3 regions of the Streptomyces sp. NPDC088725 genome follow, and region 3 is predicted to be linked to each of the others. Evidence: riboswitches for the same ligand, from Rfam matches in the RefSeq annotation. Region 3 holds a riboswitch; each other region holds the start of a gene.
The links. Region 3 has a riboswitch for cyclic di-AMP ahead of ACIP6N_RS13225 (M23 family metallopeptidase). Riboswitches for the same ligand answer to the same signal wherever they lie in the genome.
Positions count from the first base shown of each region.

Region 1: it holds a riboswitch for cyclic di-AMP, as region 3 does, so the genes downstream of both, ACIP6N_RS15935 (transglycosylase family protein) here and ACIP6N_RS13225 (M23 family metallopeptidase) in region 3, are expected to answer to the same signal.
Region 2: it holds a riboswitch for cyclic di-AMP, as region 3 does, so the genes downstream of both, ACIP6N_RS03795 (peptidoglycan DD-metalloendopeptidase family protein) here and ACIP6N_RS13225 (M23 family metallopeptidase) in region 3, are expected to answer to the same signal.

Region 1 covers NZ_JBIVLO010000005.1:564,650-571,659, forward strand. Annotated here, with positions in the region: gene ACIP6N_RS15925 (cytochrome P450) at 1-844, shown strand, start outside; gene ACIP6N_RS15930 (transglycosylase family protein) at 1,057-2,076, shown strand; cyclic di-AMP (ydaO/yuaA leader) riboswitch at 2,353-2,528, shown strand; gene ACIP6N_RS15935 (transglycosylase family protein) at 2,532-3,215, shown strand; gene eno (phosphopyruvate hydratase) at 3,488-4,780, shown strand; gene ACIP6N_RS15945 (septum formation initiator family protein) at 4,985-5,494, shown strand; gene ACIP6N_RS15950 (DUF501 domain-containing protein) at 5,580-6,128, shown strand; gene ACIP6N_RS15955 (exopolyphosphatase) at 6,125-7,010, shown strand, end outside.
Region 2 covers NZ_JBIVLO010000001.1:887,961-894,970, forward strand. Annotated here, with positions in the region: gene ACIP6N_RS03760 (1-hydroxy-2-methyl-2-butenyl 4-diphosphate reductase) at 1-81, shown strand, start outside; gene hpnH (adenosyl-hopene transferase HpnH) at 87-1,106, shown strand; gene ACIP6N_RS03770 (hypothetical protein) at 1,264-1,398, shown strand; gene ACIP6N_RS03775 (aspartate aminotransferase family protein) at 1,395-2,831, shown strand; gene ACIP6N_RS03780 (helix-turn-helix domain-containing protein) at 2,908-3,522, shown strand; gene ACIP6N_RS03785 (DUF6126 family protein) at 3,546-3,683, shown strand; gene ACIP6N_RS03790 (tyrosine-protein phosphatase) at 3,706-4,518, opposite strand; cyclic di-AMP (ydaO/yuaA leader) riboswitch at 4,855-5,043, shown strand; gene ACIP6N_RS03795 (peptidoglycan DD-metalloendopeptidase family protein) at 5,047-5,832, shown strand; gene ACIP6N_RS03800 (SGNH/GDSL hydrolase family protein) at 6,035-6,880, shown strand; gene ACIP6N_RS03805 (carbohydrate kinase family protein) at 6,935-7,010, opposite strand, start outside.
Region 3 covers NZ_JBIVLO010000004.1:658,733-665,742, reverse strand. Annotated here, with positions in the region: gene ACIP6N_RS13235 (PrsW family intramembrane metalloprotease) at 1-601, shown strand, start outside; gene ACIP6N_RS13230 (aldo/keto reductase) at 714-1,658, opposite strand; gene ACIP6N_RS13225 (M23 family metallopeptidase) at 1,790-2,839, opposite strand; cyclic di-AMP (ydaO/yuaA leader) riboswitch at 2,851-3,006, opposite strand; gene ACIP6N_RS13220 (PP2C family protein-serine/threonine phosphatase) at 3,379-4,557, opposite strand; gene ACIP6N_RS13215 (hypothetical protein) at 4,632-4,790, opposite strand; tRNA gene ACIP6N_RS13210 (tRNA-Met) at 4,991-5,064, opposite strand; gene ACIP6N_RS13205 (hypothetical protein) at 5,175-5,372, opposite strand; gene ACIP6N_RS13200 (HAD family hydrolase) at 5,436-6,074, shown strand; gene ACIP6N_RS13195 (hypothetical protein) at 6,197-6,409, opposite strand; gene ACIP6N_RS13190 (PAC2 family protein) at 6,624-7,010, shown strand, end outside.

The DNA.
Region 1 (7,010 bases), on a different contig from region 3:
CGACCTGATCCACGACTTCGCGTTCCCTCTCCCCATCTACGCGATCTGCGATCTGCTCGGGGTGCCGAGTGAGGATCAGGACGACTTCCGGGACTGGGCCGGGATGATGATCCGGCACGGCGGCGGGCCGCGCGGCGGGGTGGCGCGGTCGGTCAAGAAGATGCGGAGCTACCTCGCCGAGCTGATCCACCGCAAGCGGCTCGACCCGGGCGACGACCTGATCTCCGGGCTGATCCGGGCCAGTGACGACGGGGAGCACCTGAGCGAGAACGAGGCCGCGGCCATGGCCTTCATCATCCTGTTCGCCGGTTTCGAGACGACCGTGAACCTGATCGGCAACGGGATGTACACGCTCATCCGCCACCCGGAGCAGCGCGCCCGCCTCCAGCGTTCGCTCGACGCCGGAGAGACGGACCTGCTGGCCACGGGCGTCGAGGAACTGCTGCGCTACGACGGGCCCGTGGAGCTGGCGACCTGGCGATACGCCACCGAGGCGCTGGAGTTGGGCGGGAAGCGGGTCGAGGCGGGCGACCCCGTCCTCGTCGTCCTGGCCGCCGCCGACCGGGACCCGGAGCGGTTCGCCGAACCCGACACCCTGGACCTCGCACGACGTGACAATCAACACCTCGGATACGGACACGGCATCCACTACTGCCTCGGCGCGCCCCTCGCGAGGCTCGAAGGGCAGACCGCGCTCGCGACCCTTCTGACCCGCCTTCCGGATGTGCGGCTTGCGGAAGATCCAGCTGATTTGCGGTGGCGGGGTGGGCTCATCATGCGGGGATTGCGCACCCTTCCTGTGCAGTTCACGGCCCATAGTCCTGACGGACCGTCAGGACTGTGACTTTCACGTGATCTCCGCTGCATCGACTTGTGACAAGTGTTTGAGTACCGCTACCTTCACCGACAACTCAGCGGCCACACGCTGTAGTCGACGTCACGTTTGATGCCTCGCCATGCCTTGTTCATGACCGGCATGGCCCGGTGTGACCCGTCTCGTCCTGTCTCGTCATGTCTGACGCTTCCGGCGTCAGTCGTCACACGGAAGGCAATCGCATGTCCGCCAACGGCCGACACCGCAGACCTCGCCAGGCCCCCGCCCTGATCGTCGCCGCAGGAGTGACGGGATCGGCGATCGCCATCCCGCTGCTCGCCGCATCGGGCGCGAGCGCCGCCGACGCCTCCACGTGGGATCGCGTCGCCGAATGCGAGAGCGGTGGCATGTGGAGCGCCGATCTCGGCAACGGCTACTACGGAGGGCTCCAGCTCTCGCAGGAGATCTGGGACCAGTTCGGCGGGGCCGACTTCGCGTCGCGCCCGGACCTCGCCAGCCGCTCCCAGCAGATCGCGATAGCCGAGAAGGTCCTGAAGGCGCAGGGGCCGGCCGCCTGGCTGACCTGTGCGCCGCTCGCGCGCCTGACGAACGACGGCACCGCGCCGGACGTCGACCCCGGCGCCGCGCCCAGGGGTTCCGTGCCGGACGGGAGCGGCGCGGCCCCCTCGGACGCTTCCTCGTCCGCTCCGGACGCGGGTCCGGGCACCGGCGGTGGTAGTGGTGGGACCGGAGCCGCACCCGGCTCCGAGACGCCCTCGGATTCCCCGTCCGCGGATCAGGGCGCTGCCACCGGCTCCGGCGGCCAGGGCGCGGGAGAGGGGTCGGCCACGCCTTCCGCCCACCCCTCCACCACGCCCTCGCCCTCCTCGTCCGCCACACCCGACCCCGGAGCCGCGGACCCGGCCGGCTCGGCCGGCCAGACCCCCGGCAGGCACCGCGGTCCGGCCGACCCGCGGGGCGCCGGACACGGCAATGCGGATGAAACGCGCGAATCGGGCCGTCATGCATCGCGCGGTGACGGTCCGTCAGGACGCGACGGGGATGTTGTGGAAGATTCGGGCGTTACGGGCGATGTGGACGGTGCGTACGAGGTTCAGCTCGGCGACACGCTCTGGGGCATCGCCGAGGCGCATGACCTCTCCGGCGGCTGGACTTCGATCTACGACGCGAACGAGGGCGTCGTCGGCTCCGACCCCGACCTCATCCTTCCTGGCCAGACCCTTGATCTGAGCGTGAAGTAGAGGCTCCGAGGCGGGTAGTTCGACGTTCTATGTCCGCTTCTGTCTAAGTGAGACAAGCGTCTCTTTGCCGTAACTGATGCGCTTTGGCCGCCGCGTTCGTCCCTTTCGCCTCTCACCTGCGGAAATGGTCCGCGCCCCAGGGGCGGAACGGGCGATTTCTCCTTGATGTTCGTCTTTGAACAAGCGGGAGTCCTGTGATTACGGTCTGAACCGCTCGCACCGCGGGCCCCGTCGATCGTCACGCCGAGTCCTGCCGGCGATCGAAGGGCGTAGTCGTCGCGTAAAGCGCCGAAGGCAGGACCGGGGGACCCAAAGGTAAGTAGCCGGCCCCGGCCGTCGAGAGACGGCCGAAGACCGGCTTGGGGTGTAGCCGCGTGCCACAAGCACGCGGCCGGGCAACTCACTTGGCCCGAACCCGACAGCTGACCTCGGAGGCGTCGGTGAGGAGATGCTTCATGCTGCGTTCGAACAGGCTCGACAAGGGCAAGCACCGCCGTCCGTCCATGGCCGTCCGTTACGCCACGCTCGCCGGGATCACCGGTGCCGCCGTCGCCGCGCCGCTGCTCGGCGCGACCTCCGCGTCCGCCGCGACCACCTCGGAGTGGGACCAGGTCGCGCAGTGCGAGTCCGGCGGCAACTGGGCGATCAGCACGGGTAACGGCTTCTACGGCGGCCTCCAGTTCACGCCGTCCACGTGGGCCGCGTACGGCGGCACCGCGTACGCCTCGCAGGCCAACCAGGCCACCAAGGACCAGCAGATAGCCGTCGCGGAGAAGGTCCTCGCGAGCCAGGGCAAGGGTGCCTGGCCGAGCTGCGGCGTCAACCTGTCCGGCGCCTCCCCGTCGAGCGGCGCCGCCGCTCAGCCGAAGCCGCAGGCACCGCAGGCCTCCCAGGCCCAGCCGAAGGCGAAGACGCAGACCCCGCGCGGCCACGAGCAGACCGCTTCGCGCGGTACGACCCGCCCGGCGCCGGTCAAGAAGGGCGACGGCGAGTACAAGGTCAAGTCCGGCGACACGCTGTCGAAGATCGCCTCCGCCCACCACGTCAAGGGTGGATGGAAGAAGGTCTTCGACCTGAACAAGGACATCGTCCGCGACGCCGACGTGATCTTCCCGGGCCAGCGGCTCCACCTGAGCTGACGGTTCGCTGTGGGCCGGACGCCACCGCGCCGGTCCGGCCCACCCCCGTCTCCGTAGTCCGGTCAGTAGGTCAAGCAGGGGCAGGGGCATCTCACGGACCACCCCGGTCCCGCGCGTTCTCCCCCGTACGCGCCGGGCCGGGGCTCCTCGCTGTTTCGCCCCTCTTTTCGTCCCAGGGGGCGGGCGGGGGCGGTCGATGCCCGGGAGCCGGTTAGGCTCATGCCGCAAGGCCAATGAGACCCTGCACTTCCAGCGTCACATCCCAGAAGGAGATGCTCGTGCCGTCCATCGACGTCGTCGTAGCCCGGGAAATCCTCGACTCCCGAGGCAACCCCACCGTCGAGGTCGAGGTCGGCCTCGACGACGGCAGCACCGGCCGTGCTGCTGTCCCCTCCGGTGCCTCCACCGGTGCGTTCGAGGCCCTTGAGCTCCGCGACGGTGACCAGAACCGCTACCAGGGCAAGGGCGTCGAGAAGGCCGTCCTCGCCGTCATCGAGCAGATCGGCCCCGAGCTGGTCGGCTACGACGCCACCGAGCAGCGCCTGATCGACCAGGCCATGTTCGACCTGGACGCCACGCCGGACAAGTCGTCGCTGGGTGCCAACGCCATCCTCGGTGTCTCCCTCGCGGTCGCGCACGCCGCGTCCGAGGCCTCCGACCTCCCGCTCTTCCGCTACCTCGGCGGTCCGAACGCGCACCTGCTGCCCGTTCCGATGATGAACATCCTGAACGGCGGCTCGCACGCCGACTCCAACGTGGACATCCAGGAGTTCATGATCGCCCCGATCGGCGCGGAGTCCTTCTCCGAGGCGCTGCGCTGGGGTGCCGAGGTCTACCACACGCTCAAGAAGGTCCTGAAGCAGAAGGGCCTCTCCACCGGCCTGGGCGACGAGGGCGGCTTCGCGCCGAACCTGGAGTCGAACCGCGCCGCGCTCGACCTGATCCTCGAGGCCATCAAGGAGGCCGGTTACGTTCCCGGCCGTGACATCGCGCTCGCGCTGGACGTCGCCGCCTCCGAGTTCTACAAGGACGGCTCGTACTCGTTCGAGGGCAAGTCCCTCTCGGCCGTCGAGCTGACCGAGTACTACGAGGAGCTCGTCGCCTCGTACCCGCTGGTCTCCATCGAGGACCCGCTGTACGAAGACGACTGGGCCGGCTGGAAGGTCCTCACGGACAAGCTCGGCAGCAAGGTGCAGATCGTCGGCGACGACCTCTTCGTCACCAACCCGGAGCGCCTGGCCCGCGGCATCGAGGAGGGCTCCGCGAACGCCCTGCTCGTCAAGGTCAACCAGATCGGTTCGCTGACCGAGACCCTGGACGCCGTCGAGCTGGCGCAGCGCAGCGGCTTCAAGTGCATGATGTCCCACCGCTCCGGTGAGACCGAGGACGTCACCATCGCCGACCTCGCCGTCGCCACCAACTGCGGCCAGATCAAGACCGGCGCCCCGGCCCGCTCCGAGCGCGTCGCCAAGTACAACCAGCTGCTGCGCATCGAGGAGATCCTCGACGACGCGGCGGTGTACGCGGGCCGCAGCGCGTTCCCGCGGTTCCGCTCGGCCGAGTAGCCGACCGGACAGTCACCGGCATCGGTAACTGAGCAGGCAGACAGAGGGGTCAGGTCCGACCCGCCCGTCGTACGTACGTCCCCGTCCTCGGTCCCGTACCGTGTCCGGGGACGTACGTGTGTCACGGAACGCGCGGTACGGGTGCGGCAGGCGCGCACGATGGCAGGGCACGGACAAGGGACACGGGAACAGCGGAGGCGAGCCATGGCCGGGAACCGGGACCGGTTCTCCACTTCGACCAGGCTGCGGCTGCTCGGTGAGCAGACGGCCGCCCGGGTCTACCGCTCGCAGAACCGCCGGCAGGCCCGCCGCTCCCGGCTCACCGGCCGGGCGGCCTTCCTCGCGCTGGTCGTCTGCACGCTGGTCGTGGCGCTGGCGTATCCGATGCGGCAGTACGTGTCGCAGCGCAACGACATCGCCGACCAGGAGCGGACGGCCCGTGACGCGCGGCAGCGGGTGGAGGACCTGCGCGACGAGAAGGCGCGGCTCCAGGACGACGCGTACATCGAACGGCTCGCCCGCGAGAACCTGCACTACGTGAAGCCGGGGGAGACCAGCTTCACCGTGATCGACCCCAACGCGCGGAAGCAGGACCCGGACGACGAGGGCGCCGCGGACCGCGCCTGGTACTCGAACCTGATGGACGGCGTCGACGGCGCCGACCGCCCGGACGCCGTGACCCCCGCGGACCGCCCCGGGTCCGAAGAACCGTAGAACCTGCAAAGCTGTACAGCTGTAGAACCCCTGTGAAGCTGTAGAACCGCAGAACCGTAGAACGACCGGCAGAACCAAGGCAGGCATGGACACCCCTCCTCCCACGACCGAACGCACCGAGCCCACCGAGGCCGACGTCGCGGCTTTCAAGCAACAGCTCGGCCGGCCCCCGCGCGGTCTGCGCGCCATCGCGCACCGCTGCCCGTGCGGCCAGCCGGACGTGGTGGAGACGGCCCCCCGGCTCCCCGACTCCACCCCCTTCCCGACGCTGTACTACCTGACCTGCCCGCGCGCGGCCTCGGCCATCGGCACGCTGGAGGCGAACGGCGTCATGAAGGAGATGACCGAACGCCTCGCGACCGATCCCGAGCTGGCCGCCGCGTACCGCAGGGCCCACGAGGACTACATCGCGCGCCGCGACGCCATCGAGGTGCTCGCCGGCTTCCCCAGCGCCGGCGGGATGCCGGACCGGGTGAAGTGCCTGCACGTCCTGGTCGGCCACTCGCTCGCGGCCGGCCCCGGTGTGAACCCGCTGGGCGACGAGGCGCTGGCGATGCTGCCGGAGTGGTGGCGCAAGGGCCCGTGTGTGACCCCGTTCAGCAAGGACGAGACGGAAGAGGAAGCCGCCGGATGACCAGGGTCGCCGCCATCGACTGCGGTACGAACTCCATCCGCCTGCTGGTGGCGGACGCGGACCCCGCCACGGGTGAACTGGTCGACCTGGACCGGCGGATGACGATCGTACGGCTCGGACAGGGCGTGGACAGGACGGGCCGGCTCGCCCCCGAGGCGCTGGAGCGTACGTTCGCGGCGTGCCGTGAGTACGCGGGGATCATCAGGGCGCACGGGGTGAGCGGGACGGACGCGATCCGCTTCGTCGCCACGTCCGCCTCGCGCGATGCCGAGAACCGCGACGAGTTCGTGCGCGGGGTCGTGGACATCCTGGGCGTGGAGCCCGAGGTGATCACCGGCGACCAGGAGGCGGCGTACTCCTTCACCGGCGCGACGAAGGAACTGCCGGGCCACGACAGCTACTTGGTCGTGGACATCGGCGGCGGCTCGACGGAGTTCGTGGTCGGCGACGACGAGGTCAGGGCCGGGAAGTCCGTGAACATCGGCTGCGTACGGCTGACCGAACGCCACCTCCAGAAGGACGGCGTCCTCAGCGACCCGCCGGCACACGACGAGATCGCTGCCATCCGCGCGGACATCGAAGCGGCGCTCGACCTGGCGGAGAAGACGGTCCCGCTGCGCGAACCGCGCACGCTGGTGGGTCTCGCGGGCTCGGTCACCACGGTGGCGGCCATCGCGCTCGGCCTGACGGAGTACGACCCGACGGCGATCCACCACTCCCGCATCCCGTACGACCAGGTCAAGGCGATCACCGACCGCCTGCTCGCCGCCACCCACGACGAACGGGCCGCGATCCCGGTCATGCACCCGGGCCGGACGGACGTGATCGGCGCGGGCGCGCTGATCCTGCTCGCGGTGATGGAGCGGACGGGGGCACGCGAGG
Region 2 (7,010 bases), on a different contig from region 3:
ATATCGGCCTTCCGTGTACTCCGTGCCGTCCTGCCGGCTTTCTATGAATGGCACCGTTCTTTGCTGCTCCCCAGGAGGTGAGCTAGATGGCCATGCCGCTCCGCCAGACCATCAGGGTCGGGACGTACCTCGTCGAACAGAAGCTCCGTAAGCGCGAGAAGTTTCCGCTTATTGTCGAGCTTGAACCGCTGTTCGCGTGCAATCTGAAATGTGAGGGCTGCGGCAAGATCCAGCACCCGGCCGGCATTCTGAAGCAGCGGATGCCCGTTGCCCAGGCGGTCGGGGCCGTGCTGGAATCCGGCGCACCCATGGTCTCCATCGCCGGCGGCGAGCCGCTGATGCACCCTCAGATCGATGAGATCGTGCGGCAGCTGGTGGCCAAGAGGAAGTACGTCTTCCTGTGCACCAATGCCATGCTGCTGCGCAAGAAGCTCGAGAAGTTCACCCCCTCGCCGTACTTCACCTTCACGGTGCACATCGACGGGCTGCGCGAGCGGCACGACGAATCCGTCGCGAAGGAGGGGGTGTTCGACGAAGCCGTGGCCGCCATCAAGGAGGCCAAGAAGCGCGGTTTCCGGGTGACCACCAACTCGACCTTCTTCAACACGGACACCCCGCAGAACATCATCGAGGTACTGAACTACCTCAACGACGAACTGCACGTGGACGAGATGATGCTGTCGCCCGCCTACGCCTACGAAAAGGCCCCCGACCAGGAGCACTTCCTGGGGGTCGAGCAGACCAGGGAGCTGTTCAAGAAGGCGTTCAGCGGTGGCAACAGGCGCCGGTGGCGCCTCAACCACTCGCCGCTCTTCCTCGACTTCCTCGAAGGCAAGGCCGACTTCCCCTGCACGGCGTGGGCCATTCCCAACTACTCGCTCTTCGGATGGCAGCGCCCCTGCTACCTGATGGCCGACGGGTACGTCACGACGTACAAGAAGCTCATCGACGAGACGGACTGGAGCAAGTACGGCCGCGGCAAGGACGACCGCTGCGCCAACTGCATGGCGCACTGCGGCTACGAGCCGACCGCCGTCCTCGCCACCATGGGCTCCCTCAAGGAGACCATCCGCGCGGCCCGGGAGACGGTCGCCGGAACACGGTGACGACCTGACCGCCGGGGAGCCCGTCGTGCACGTGCTCCCCGCTGCCGCGGGCCCGGGTCCCACACCCGGGCCCGCGGCGATCGGCGGCTCGGCGTCGGCGCCGGTGGAGCAGGTGCCCGGGAGGCTGAGCCGATGAGGATTCCGAGAGGGGCCCGCCGTGTCGGTCCTGGACATCCCCGAGCAGTTCCGGGCCCCTGCCGAACGGAGTGAGGTGGCCCGCACCGGCCTCACTCCGGTGGAGATCGCAGGACGCGTCAGTGCCGCCCCGGCACACAAGGAGAGCACGGAATGACCCCTCCCACGGAGCCCGCTTCGCACCGATCGGCCGAAGCGCTCGACGAACCGGAAGGCTTCGACCTCACGCGGCTCCTCGCGGAGCGCGGGGCCGAGCGCTACGAGCTGCACACCAGACACCTCAACCACCAGCTTCCGCGGATGCTCCACACCATCGGTTTCGACCGGGTCTACGAGCGAGCGGAAGGCGCCTACTTCTGGGACGAGGACGGCAACGACTACCTGGACATGCTGGCCGGCTTCGGTGTGATGGGGCTCGGCCGGCACCACCCCGTCGTACGCAAGGCACTCCACGACGTGCTCGACGCCTCGCTCGCCGACCTCACCCGCTTCGACTGCCCGCCGTTGCCGGGACTGCTCGCCGAGAAGCTGCTGTCCCACAGCCCCCATCTCGACCGGGTCTTCTTCGGCAACAGCGGCACCGAAGCGGTCGAGACCGCGCTGAAGTTCGCCCGCTACGCCACCGGCAGGCCCAGGATCCTCTACGCCGATCACGCCTTCCACGGACTCACCACCGGATCGCTGTCCGTCAACGGCGAGGACAGCTTCCGGGACGGCTTCGCGCCCCTGCTGCCCGACACGGCCATCGCGCTCGGCGACCTCGGCGCGCTGGAGAGGGAGCTGAAACGCGGCGACGTGGCGGGATTCGTCGTGGAGCCGATCCAGGGCAAGGGCGTGCACGAGACGCCGCCCGGCTTCCTGCTCGCCGCACAGGAGCTGCTGCACCGGCACAAGGCGCTGCTCATCGCCGACGAGGTGCAGACCGGGCTCGGCAGGACCGGTGACTTCTACGCGTACCAGCACGAGGCCGGGGTAGAGCCGGACCTCGTCTGCGTGGCCAAGGCCCTCTCCGGCGGGTACGTGCCCGTCGGCGCGACCCTCGGCAAGGACTGGATCTTCAAGAAGGTCTACTCCTCGATGGACCGCGTACTGGTCCACTCGGCGAGCTTCGGCTCCAACGCCCAGGCCATGGCGGCCGGTCTCGCCGTCCTGTCGGTGATGGAGGACGAGGAGACCGTCGCCAGCGCGCGGGCGACGGGAGATCTGCTCAGGACACGGCTGGCCGCGCTCGTTCCGCGCTACGAGCTGCTGCACGAGGTACGCGGCCGCGGTCTGATGGTCGGTATCGAGTTCGGCAGGCCGGACTCGCTCAAGCTCCGCAGCCGCTGGACCATGCTCCAGGCCGCGCGCAAGGGGCTCTTCGCGCAGATGGTGGTCGTCCCGCTGCTCCAGAAGCACCGCATCCTCACCCAGGTCTCCGGTGACTTCCTGGAGGTGATCAAACTGATCCCGCCGCTGACGATCGGCGAGCGCGAGGTGGACCGGTTCGTGGACGCGTTCACCGCGGTCATGGACGACGCGCACGGCGGTGGCGGGCTGATGTGGGACTTCGGCAAGACGCTGGTGAAGCAGGCCGTCGCGAACCGGTAGCGGAGCCTGCGGGAAGCTTTTTTGCCTCCGGGGCAATTGATTTGCCCCGGAGGAAATGACCTGGCGCAATGGAGGCATGAGTACTTCTGCCGAAGGAGGGGCGGCCGACGAGCTGCCCGAGGTCGCGCCCCGCCTGCGCGAACTGCGCCGAGGCCGCCGTCTCACCCTTGAGGCGGCCGCCCAGCGCGCCGGGCTCTCCCCGGCGCATCTCTCCCGGCTGGAGACAGGGCGCAGGCAGCCCTCGCTGCCCATGCTGCTGGCGCTGGCCCGGGTCTACAGTACGACGGTCTCCGAACTGCTCGGCGAAGTCCCCCCGGAACGCGACCCGATCATCCGCGCCGGGCGCATGGAGGCCGTCGAGGCCGACGGCTGGACCTATCACCAGGCAGGCAGCGGCGCGGGTCGTGCGATGCAGCCGCTGCGGGTCCGTATCCCGTACGGGGCGCAGGGCGATCTCGTCCGGGTGCACGCGGGAGAGGAATGGCTCTACGTCCTGGAAGGGCGGCTGAGGCTGGGCCTCGGGGACGCCGTCCATCTGCTCGACCCCGGCGACAGCGCGCACTTCGACTCGCTCACCCCGCACCGCATCGCCGCGGCCGGGCCCGGCGCGACGCACCTGCTCTTCGTCCACACCCTGCTGCAGAGCCCCGCCGCCGAGCTGTGTCTCGGCGGCGGGCGCCGTCGCGGCTGAACCGCCGGGAAAGGTCCGCTCTCATGTCAGAGAACCGAGTCCGCAGAGAATGGACGCTCCCCCGGGGACTGGTCGTCCGGCTCTTCGCCTATCTGGTGGCGGGGCACCTCTTCGCCGGATTCCTCTACGTGCTCTTCCTCGTGGGCTCGCGCAGCCAGTAGCGCCGGTCGTCGCCGCTCCTTGTCACGCGCCGTCGAGGAGGCTGCCGCGCAGCTTCTCCAGGGTCTGGGGGGTGAGTCCCAGGCCCTCGGCCAGATAGCGCTCGGTGGTTCCCCACGTCTGCTCGATGGTCTCGAAGGCGGCGGCGAGATACTCGGCGCGCGCGTCGAAGAGCGGGCTGAGCAGCTCCATCACCTCGTCGGACGTGCCGGCGGGCGAGGTGTCGCTGCGGCGGACCAGGTAGCGGTGGGCCGGGGCGTTCGACTTCAGATAGTCCGCCTCGACGGCCCCGGGCTCGACCCCCACGGCGAGCAGCGTCACCGCGACGGAAACCCCCGCCCTGTCCTTGCCCGCCGCGCAGTGCATCAGCGCGGGGACGCTGTCCTCGGCGAGGGCGTGCAGCACCCGGCTGTGCTCGGCGGTGCGGTCCGTGATGACCGACCGGTACGACTCCGTCATCCGCGCGGCCGCCTTGCCGTCCGAGAGCAGCGCGCGCAGCTGGTCGAGGTCGCCGTGCCGGATCATCCGCCAGAACTCCGCGCCGTGGGCCGGGTCGGAGAGCGGGATGTTCACATGGCGTACGCCGGGCAGCTCGACGTCCCTGCCGTCGAGCTTGAGGTCGGCCGCGTTACGGAAGTCGAAGATCGTGTGGAGACCCAGCGCGGACAGCGCAGCGGCGTCGGCCGCGGTCGCGTTGGCGAGGTGGCCGCTGCGGAAGAGACGGCCCTGCCGCACAACCCGGCCGTCGGTGGTCGGCAGTCCGCCCACGTCGCGGAAATTACGCACGCCGGTCAGTCCGGGCTCTGTCGGCGGGACGTGCGGCAGGTGCTGCGTCATGGGAGCTGCTCCTCCGGATCAGCCGCCGGCGCTGCTCGCCGACGGTGGCGGGCTCTGACCCTACGACATGATCACCAGACTAATCTGTCCGTATTGTTCGTTTGATTGCAACCTGTCCCCATAAATGGGCGGATGGGTTTGTGCCTCGTGAGCGGGATCATATTCGTGACGGTCCGTGGCGGTGCGGCGAAGCGGAATTCCTGCGTCCTATGGAAAACGAAGATCCTTAATCCACGGAGGGTGACCGCTAATCCCGGGAAATATCGGAGCGTGTATTGCCGGCGGGAATACACGGGCTTGTTCCCGCCGGTTCGCTCGCTTACGGTCACCATTTGTCCGAGCGGAACGCCGAATCCTGCCGCCGCCCGGAATTCCATCCACCCACGTGTGGCAGGAGCGGGGGACCCAGGTAGTACGCCGAACCGGCTCGTCCGGACGGCTCGGGGTGAAGTCGCGCGACAGCGCGACCGGGCAACTCCAGCTCGAACCCGACAGCTCACCTCGCAGGCGCCGGAGAGGAAATTCGTCATGCCCGCAAAGGGTAAGCACCGCCGTCCCATGTCCCGTTCGATCAGACGCGGAATCATCGCCGTCAGCGCGGGTGGCGCCGCCCTCGCGCTTCCGCTCATCGGTGCCACCGGCGCGCACGCCGCCGAGAAGGCGACGCCCACGCAGACCGTCGCCGCCGCCCAGACCGCGAAGACCTACTCGGTGGTCTCCGGCGACACGCTGTCCAAGATCGCGCGAGACCAGCACGTCGCCGGTGGCTGGCAGAAGCTCTACGCCGACAACCGCCCGGCCGTCGGCGCCGACCCGTCGGTGATCCGCCCCGGTCTCAAGCTGGCCGTCGGCGCGGCTGCGGCGACCGCCGCTCCGGAGGCCCCCGCGGTCAAGAAGGCCGCCGCTCCCGCCTTCAACCTCCCGGTCGCCATCGACGCGATCGGCACGCCGTACCACCAGGCGGGCAGCAGCTGGGCCAGTGGCTACCACACCGGTGTGGACTTCGTGGTTCCGTCCGGCACCCCCATCAAGGCGATCGGCGCGGGTACCGTCGTCACCGCCGGCTGGGGCGGCTCGTACGGCAATCAGGTCGTCATCCAGCACCCGGACGGCACGTACTCGCAGTACGCCCACATGACCTCGATCGGTGTCTCCGCGGGACAGACCGTCGGCGCGGGACAGCAGATCGGCATCTCCGGCGCGACCGGCAACGTCACGGGACCGCACCTGCACTTCGAGGTCAGGACCGGACCGGACTACGGCTCGGACATCGACCCGGTGGCGTACCTGCGCGCCCACGGCGTCACTGTCTGAATCGGTCGATCTCTGACGCCTGACGCCCGACGCCCGAAGCCCGGCGTCTGAACAGGCGAGGACAAGCCACCGCCCGGCAGCGGAAATGCCGGGCGGTGGCTATTCCCGTTTGGCCGAAACTTGACCGATGGTATATCTCACCCGCCGTCAACCCTTCCTTACGGTCGCGTAGGTCACACGCGCGGGAGCAAAATCCTCAGCTGTGTTCAACGATGAGAGATCAAGAAGAGAAGGCGTATTCGGGTCGTACGCGGCGATCGGCGACAGCTTCACCGAGGGAGTGGGCGACCCGGGACCCGACGGTCTCTATGTCGGCTGGGCCGACCGGCTCGCGGTCCTGCTCGCCGACCAACTGCCGGTCACCGGCGACCCGGCGCACAACACCGCGCACGGCGACGACACGGTGCACGGCGACTTCCGGTACGCCAATCTCGCCGTACGCGGCAGGCTCCTCGACCAGATCGTCGCCGAGCAGGTTCCGCGAGCGATGGAACTCGCACCGGACCTGGTGACCTTCTGCGCGGGCGGCAACGACATCATCCGCCCCGGCACCGACCCCGACGACGTCGCCGAGCGCCTGGAGCGCGCCGTCGCCGACCTCACCGGCGTCGTCGGCACGGTCATGGTGACCACCGGCTTCGACACCCGCGGCGTGCCCGTCCTGCGTCGTCTGCGCGGCAAGATCGCCACGTACACCGCCCATGTGCGGGCCATCGCCGACCGCTACGACTGCCCCGTCCTCGACCTCTGGTCGCTGAAGTCCGTGCAGGACCGGCGCGCCTGGGAGGGCGACCGGCTGCACCTGTCGCCCGAGGGGCACACCCGCGTGGCGCTGCGCGCCGCCCAGGTGCTCGGCGTCGACGTACCCGCGGACCCCGACCAGCCGTGGCCGCCGCTGCCGGCGCGCGGCACGTTCGAGGAGCGTCGCGACGACATCCACTGGGCCAGGGAGCATCTGGTGCCCTGGATCGGCCGGCGGCTGCGCGGCGAGTCGTCCGGTGACCACCGCGCGGCCAAGCGTCCCGATCTGCTGCCCCTGGAACACTGACGCCACCGCTGCCCGCGCCGGGCCGCCGCTCCCGGCGTCCGGCAGGGGCGCCGGTCAGACCGTGTGCGCGAGGAGGCCGTCGAGGCCGATCTGCGCCGCGCTGCCCTCGCCGGTGCACGCGTACGCGCCC
Region 3 (7,010 bases):
GGGCATCGGCTTCGGCCTCGCCGCCTCGGCCGCCGGGCGGCGACGGCCCCTCCGGTACGTCGCGCCACCGCTCGGCCTCGTCGCCGCGATGGGCACGCACGCGCTGTGGAACGGCTCGTCGTCCTTCGGCACGTACGGCTTCTACGCGGTGTACGCGCTGTTCATGGTCCCCGTCTTCTCCCTGCTGACCTGGCTGGCCGTCTGGAGCAGGCAGCGCGGGCTGCGTACCGTCCACGACGAACTGCCCGCGTACGCCGCCGCGGGCTGGCTGGCCACCGCCGCGCCCCACACACTGTCCTCGATGCGGGCGCGCACGGCGGCACGGGACTTCGCCGGCCGTACGTACGGACCCGCCGCCGCCCGCGCGGTAGGCGAGTACGAGGCGTTGGCGACGTCCCTGGCGCTCATGCGCCACCGGGCCCACCGCGGCGCGGTGGACCCGGACTTCATCGAGCGCGAGCGGGAACTGCTGCGCCGGCTGTGGCAGCGCAGGAGCGTCGCGGACCCCGCGATGATCTACGCGGCGCGGGCCACGGGACGGGTACGCGTGCCGCCGCCGTACCTGGACTACGAGGGCTACAACCCGTACCGCCAGTACTGACAAGGCAGTTCGAGCCGACCGGCCCCGGGGCAGACAGAACGGATCAGACGGCCCGGATCAGCCGGAACAGATCAGACGCAACCGATCAGGCTCCCCGGTCCGGCGGAGCGGATCAGGCCGACGCGGCCGTCAGCGCCGCCAGTTCGTCCGCCGTCAGCTTCAGGTCCGCCGCGGCCAGCAGCGCCGGCAGCTGCTCGACCGTACGCGCGGACGCGAGCGGCGCGACCACGGTCGGCTGCGCCGCCAGCCAGGCCAGCGCGACGGTCGAGATCTCGGCGCCGTGCGCCTGCGCGACCTGGTCCAGCGCGGCGAGGACCTTCACACCGCGCTCGGTCTCCAGGTGCTTGGCCGCGCCCTCGGCGCGCTTGCTGTCGACCGTGCTGCCCGGGCGGTACTTGCCGGTGAGGAAGCCGGACGCGAGCGCGTAGTACGGGACGGTCGACAGGCCGTGGCGCGCCACGCTGTCCTGGAGCGGGCCCTCGTAGGAGTCGCGCGAGACCAGGTTGTACTGCGGCTGGAGCGCCACGTACTTCGCGAGGCCCTCACGCTCAGAGAAGGCGATCGAGGCGTCGAGCCGTTCCGCGCTGATGTTGGAGGCGGCGATGGCACGCACCTTGCCCGCCTTCACCAGCTGGTCGAGGGCGGTGATGATCTCCTCGACCGGGACGCTCACATCGTCGAAGTGCGTGTAATAGAGGTCGATGTGGTCCGTGCCCAGCCGCCGCAGCGACTCTTCGACGCCGCCCTTGATGGTGTCGGCGGCGAGGCCCTTGAACTTCTCGTGGGCGCCGACCTTCGTCGCGACCAGCACGTCGGAACGGTTGCCGCGGGAGGCGATCCACTCACCGATGATCGTTTCCGATTCGCCGCCCTCATTGCCGTCCACCCAGGCGGAGTAGACGTCGGCGGTGTCGATGAAGTTGCCGCCCGCCGCGGCGTACGCGTCGAGCACGGCGAAGGACTGGGCCTTGTCCGCGGTCCAGCCGAAGACGTTGCCGCCGAGGGCGAGCGGGAAGACCTGGAGGTCGGAGGAGCCAAGCTTGCGAAGATCAGTCATGAGGTGATTCAACCCCCGCGCGGGCTCCCCCTATTCCACCTCGGGCCCACGGCTCGCGGCGGTGTTCCCGAGCGGCCGGGCCCGGGTTGCCACCCGAGGCCCGGCCCGCCGCGTCCGCCGCGTCCGTTCCGTCAGGGATTGAGTCCGTTGCTCCGCAGCCAGGCCATCGGGTCGATGCCGGTGCCGTCCGGAGTGTGCACCTCGAGGTGCAGATGCGGCCCGGTCACATTGCCGGTCGCGCCCACCCGGCCGATCAGCTCGCCCGTGGTGACCTTCTGCCCGGCGGTGACGGTCATGGACGACTGGTGGCAGATCCACAGCTCCGTGCCGTCGTCCAGTTCGAGCACCGTGCGGTAGCCGTACGAGCCCGACCAGCCGGCCGACAGGACCGTACCGCCGTGAATGGCCTTGATCGGGGTGCCCGTCGGGGCAGCGAAGTCCAGGCCCGTGTGATAGCCCGAGGACCACATGGAGCCGGCCTCGCCGAAGGTGGAGGTGAGGGTGTACGAGGCGACCGGGAGGCTGAAACTGGCGGCCAGCTTGGCCAGCCGCTCGGCCTCTTCCTTCTTCTTGGCCTCTTCCTCCGCCTTCTTCTTCGCCTCTTCGGCCTTCTTCTCGGCCGCGTCCTGCTGCTGCTTCGCCTGCTCCTGCGCCTTCTCGGCGGCCGCCGCCTCGGCGGCCACCTGCTGGGCCGTGTCCGCCGCGGTCTGCTGCTGCTCGGCCTGCTGGAGGATCCTGGCGCGCAGCGCCTCGCCCGCGTCGGTGGTGCCCTGCTCGGCGTCCTCACTCGTGAGGCCCGCCGTGGTGAGCGGGGCGTCCGCGGCCATGGCCGCGAAGTCCGGCTCGGCGTTCTTCTCGTCGTGCGAGACAAGAGAACCGACACCCGGCAGCGACGTGGCGTCGGGCAGGTTGTCGGTGATGACGTCGGGGAGGGTGATGGAGATGGGGGGCTTGCTCTGCGCGGTGGCCATGCCACCCGCGCCGACGGCGGCTATGACGCCGACACCCAGGACCGTGGAGCTGCGCGCGAGTCCGTTGCGCTGCTTGGCGACGCGGTGTCTGCCGCGCACGGGGAGGACGGACTCCTCTGTGGGGTTCCACTCCGCCCACTGTCTGACCGGCTCCTCGCCGAGAACGGTGGTACCGAAGGGGGCCTCTTGGGCAGGCTTGTCTGACGCCACGGGGGCGCACTCCTTTCCTTCCTTCTCGCCTACCGGGTTAGCTGACGGGTTCGGAGCAGGAAGGTCTCCTACGAGCGTCTTTCCGCTGCGCGAGGCAGCAAAAGATGCCCGATTCACCCCAATTTTTGGTTCCCCGGTTTCCATGCGGAATTCGGCGCGTGCGCGCGGCGCCATCTCTGCCGACGGCTGGGACAACCGCGCTGCGTTATCGAACGTTAATAGAGAGTCCGGCTTTATTCCAAGCCATTCCCGATGATCGTTAACAACTTCGCAACGGACTTACCCGGACGCAAGCGGGTGCAACCGGGTGATTTGGCTGCTCGTCGGTACACCTCCGCTTCCTGACCGTAAGTCAAATGTTATGCGGAGGGATGTACTGCGGTCACCTGAAGTGATAATCCGTGCGCGAGGCCCCTGAGCTCCTTGAGGGAACTCAGGGGCCTCAGAGGCGCACGGAGTGAGCGGCATGGCTCACGGCACGCACGGTGTGGGCGGCATGGCTCCGCGACTCAACGGTGCGGGCCGTACGAGTCCGTGACTCACGGCGTGAGCGGCATGGCTCCGCGCCGCTCCGGCCACTCCTCCAGCTGCTCTCCCGTCGGCCGGCAGACCGCGAGCAGCGCCATGTCGTCCTTGCTGCCGCCTCCGGTGTAATCGACCACCTCGCCGACCAGCTCGTCGAGCAGTGCCTCGGGACCCTTGAAGGTCCGGCCGAGCAGCCGGGCGCCCGTGTCGAAGAAGACGCCCTCTTCGTTGCGCGCCTCGGAGAGCCCGTCCGTATAGAGGAGCAGCGTCGCGCCGTCGGGGTACTCGATCTGGTCCGCGCGGTCCGGCAGGCTGCCGAGGTCGCCCATGCCCAGCGGCAGCGCGTACTCGTCCGGCTCCAGCGACCGCAGCGATCCGTCCGCGAACAGCAGCAGGGGCGCCGGATGCCCGCGGTTGACCAGCCGTACGACATTCTCGCCGTATGGGATCTCGGCGAGCACCGCGGTGGTGAACCCCTCGAAGGCGTCGAGTTCACCCCGTAGCGCCTTCTCGCGCATGATCGCGCGCTCCAGGCGCTGCGCGACGCCCTCCAGGGACCGTTCCTGCTCCGCGGCCTCGCGGAAGGCGCCGACGGCCACCGCCACTATGGCGACCGCCTCGAGCCCCTTCCCGCGCACGTCCCCGACCACCAGCCGCACGCCGAACGGGGTGTCGAGCACCACGAACAGGTCACCGCCGATGAACGTGTCTCTCAGCGCGGCCTCGTACCGGGCGGCGACGCGCAGCCCGCCGATCTCCTCGGCCGGGGTGGGCAGCACCGCACGCTGCGCCGTCTCGGCGATGATTCTCGCCGAGGCCAGCCGCTGGCCACTGCGGCGGACGACCCAGTTGATGAACAGCGCGAGGACGGACACCGTCGCCACGGTCGCCGCTTCGGCGACCGTGACCACCACGCTCACCGATTCGATCGCGGTGTCGATGCCCACCACGGCGGCCAGTGAGAGGAGCGCCACCACCGCGGTGTTGCGCGCGCTGGTGAAAGGCGCGGCCAGCAGCGGGGCTGCCGAAAAGAAGGGTGAGGCGGTGACGCTCGCCGGCGTCAGGCTTTCGAGCAGTACGCCCGCGACGAGCATGATCACCGGAAGAATCCGCACGATCATCGGTGGCGGACGTCCGGTCCCGCGCGGCCTCCCGAGGCTGCTCGCGCCGTTCGGACCGTCGGGGTCGCTCATGCCGCCCCGGGCGTCCGCGCGGGGCGCACGGCTCGCGCCGCCGCTCGCATCACTCGGGGCGTCGGCGCCCCGTTTCAGCTTCCCCACCAATGATCTCCTGCCCGGTCCACCTTCGGCTGCGGAAGGTACCGCGCTCCCACCAGGCTGTCCGCCGCCACGTCGGGCGGCGATTCGCCGTCGGCCGAGTGGGCTACGGCCGAGTGGGCTACGGCCATGAACATGGAACGATTCATACGCCTGAGCTTGACACTGCGTAGCGATCACTCGCAGACCTTAGAACCCTGCACGCGATCCGCTCTGTCCCATTCTGCCCGAATATCTGACGCTTCGGTGGGTACCGAGGGCGGGTTTACCGTCACCAAATCTGGGTAAAGCCGCCCCGGACACGACGAAGGCCCGGATCCACAGGGATCCGGGCCTTCGTCTTCATGAGTAGCGGGGGCAGGATTTGAACCTACGACCTCTGGGTTATGAGCCCAGCGAGCTACCGAGCTGCTCCACCCCGCGCCGCTGAACGCAACACTACGCCATCCGGAGCAAGATCATCTCCACCCCGGAAAGACCCCGGAAAGGCCGCCCCGCCGGCCCTTTTCCCGGGCGTGCCGACCGCCCGGACATCAGGCGGCCGTCACGACATCGGCCCGGATCGAGGCGGCCCATTCCACCAGAAGCCGCTGATAGCGGTCCTGTTCGGCCTCGGAAAGCGCGCGTCCGGCACCGCCGGCGCGGGTCCACAGGGCGCGGATCTCCGCGTTGACGACGGCGGCGGAACGTACGGGACGGGGCTGAGCCGAAGCGGACGAGGAAGCGGACATGGGAGACAGGCTACGGCCAGCCACTGACATTCGGCAGAGAGTATCTCTAGGGTTACGCCGGTGATCGAAAGCATCGTGTTCGACGTCGGTGAGACGCTCATCCGTGACGACCGTTACTGGGCGGGCTGGGCCGACTGGCTGGGCGTCCCCCGGCACACCATGTCCGCGCTCGTCGGCGCCGTGACCGCGCAGAGCAGGGACAACGCGGATGCCCTGCGGCTCATCAAACCCGGCATGGACGTCGGCGAGGCGTACCGCGCTCGCGAGGCCGCGGGCCGCGGTGAGCATCTGGACGAGTCCGACCTCTATCCCGACGTACGCCCGGCCCTGGCGAAGCTGCGGGACCTCGGCATCCGCGTCGTACTGGCCGGGAACCAGACGGTCAGGGCCGGTGAGCTGCTGCGCGGGCTCGACCTGCCCGCCGATCTCGTCGCGACCTCCGGCGAGTGGGGCGTGTCCAAGCCGTCCGCGGAGTTCTTCGCGCACGTCTCGAAGGTGGCGGAGGCGGCCCCCGAGCACACGCTGTACGTCGGCGACCACCCGGTGTACGACCTGTACCCGGCGAAGGAGGCCGGTCTGCTCACCGCCCATCTGCGGCGCGGCCCGTGGGGCTATCTGTGGGCGGACGACCCCGGGGTGATCGAGGCGGCGGACTGGCGTATCGACGGGCTCACGCAGTTGGCGTCGATCGTCGCGGAGTGACGGGCGGGGCGCGCCGTGGCCGTACGCACCGCTCGCAGCCGTACGTACCCGTCCCCGAAGGGCTACCGGGTGCGGCGCCCGTCCCGGACCCCGAGCCCGCCACCCGGCGACCCCGAACCCGCTCACGCAGCCGCGTACTCGTGCGGTTCGCCGCCCTGCCACTCCACCCAGCCGGGATCGTCTATGAGGTCCCAGGCGTCGGGCAGGCCGGCCAGGCGCAGGAACTCGATCAGGTGTTCGTCCGAGTGGGCGAGTCCCATGATCCGCCCGCGGACCGTGACCCGCCGGCCGCCCGTCCCGGACGCCCGGTGTACGACGATCGGTGCATCACTCATAAGCCCAAGCCTGCGACGATCCCGCCCGGTCCGCAGCATGTCGGACCGAATCATTTTTCCGGCCGGGCCGCCGGACCGCCGTGGAGACGGACGGCGGGCTGATCGGGAATCCGGCTCGGTGGCTCCACTGTTCTCCCCTTGACGCCGAATCCGGCGCGCCTTGTTGAGCGACGCCGAAGACGACGCCGAAGACGCGGAAAGAGGGCTCTGCACCATGTTTGATCCGGAAGCTCTGTACATATGGGAGCCGAACGGCCTGGAGGCAGCACAAAAGGCGGCCGCCGAGTCGGGGGACGGCCTCGTCCTGCTCTACCAGTTCGACGGGTTCATCGACGCCGGACTGGCGGGTACCTCGGTCGTCCGCCATCTGCTGGAGGAGGGCGACCCGCGCGTAGTCGCGCGGTTCGACACCGACCAGCTGATCGACTACCGGACGCGGCGGCCCCAGATGATCTTCCGGCGCGACCGGTGGGCTTCCGTGGACGCGCCTGAGCTGGCGGTACATCTGGTGAACGACGCCACGGGCACGCCGTTCCTGGTACTGAGCGGGCCCGAGCCCGACGGTCGCTGGGAGGCCTTCAGCGCCGCGGTGCGCGATCTG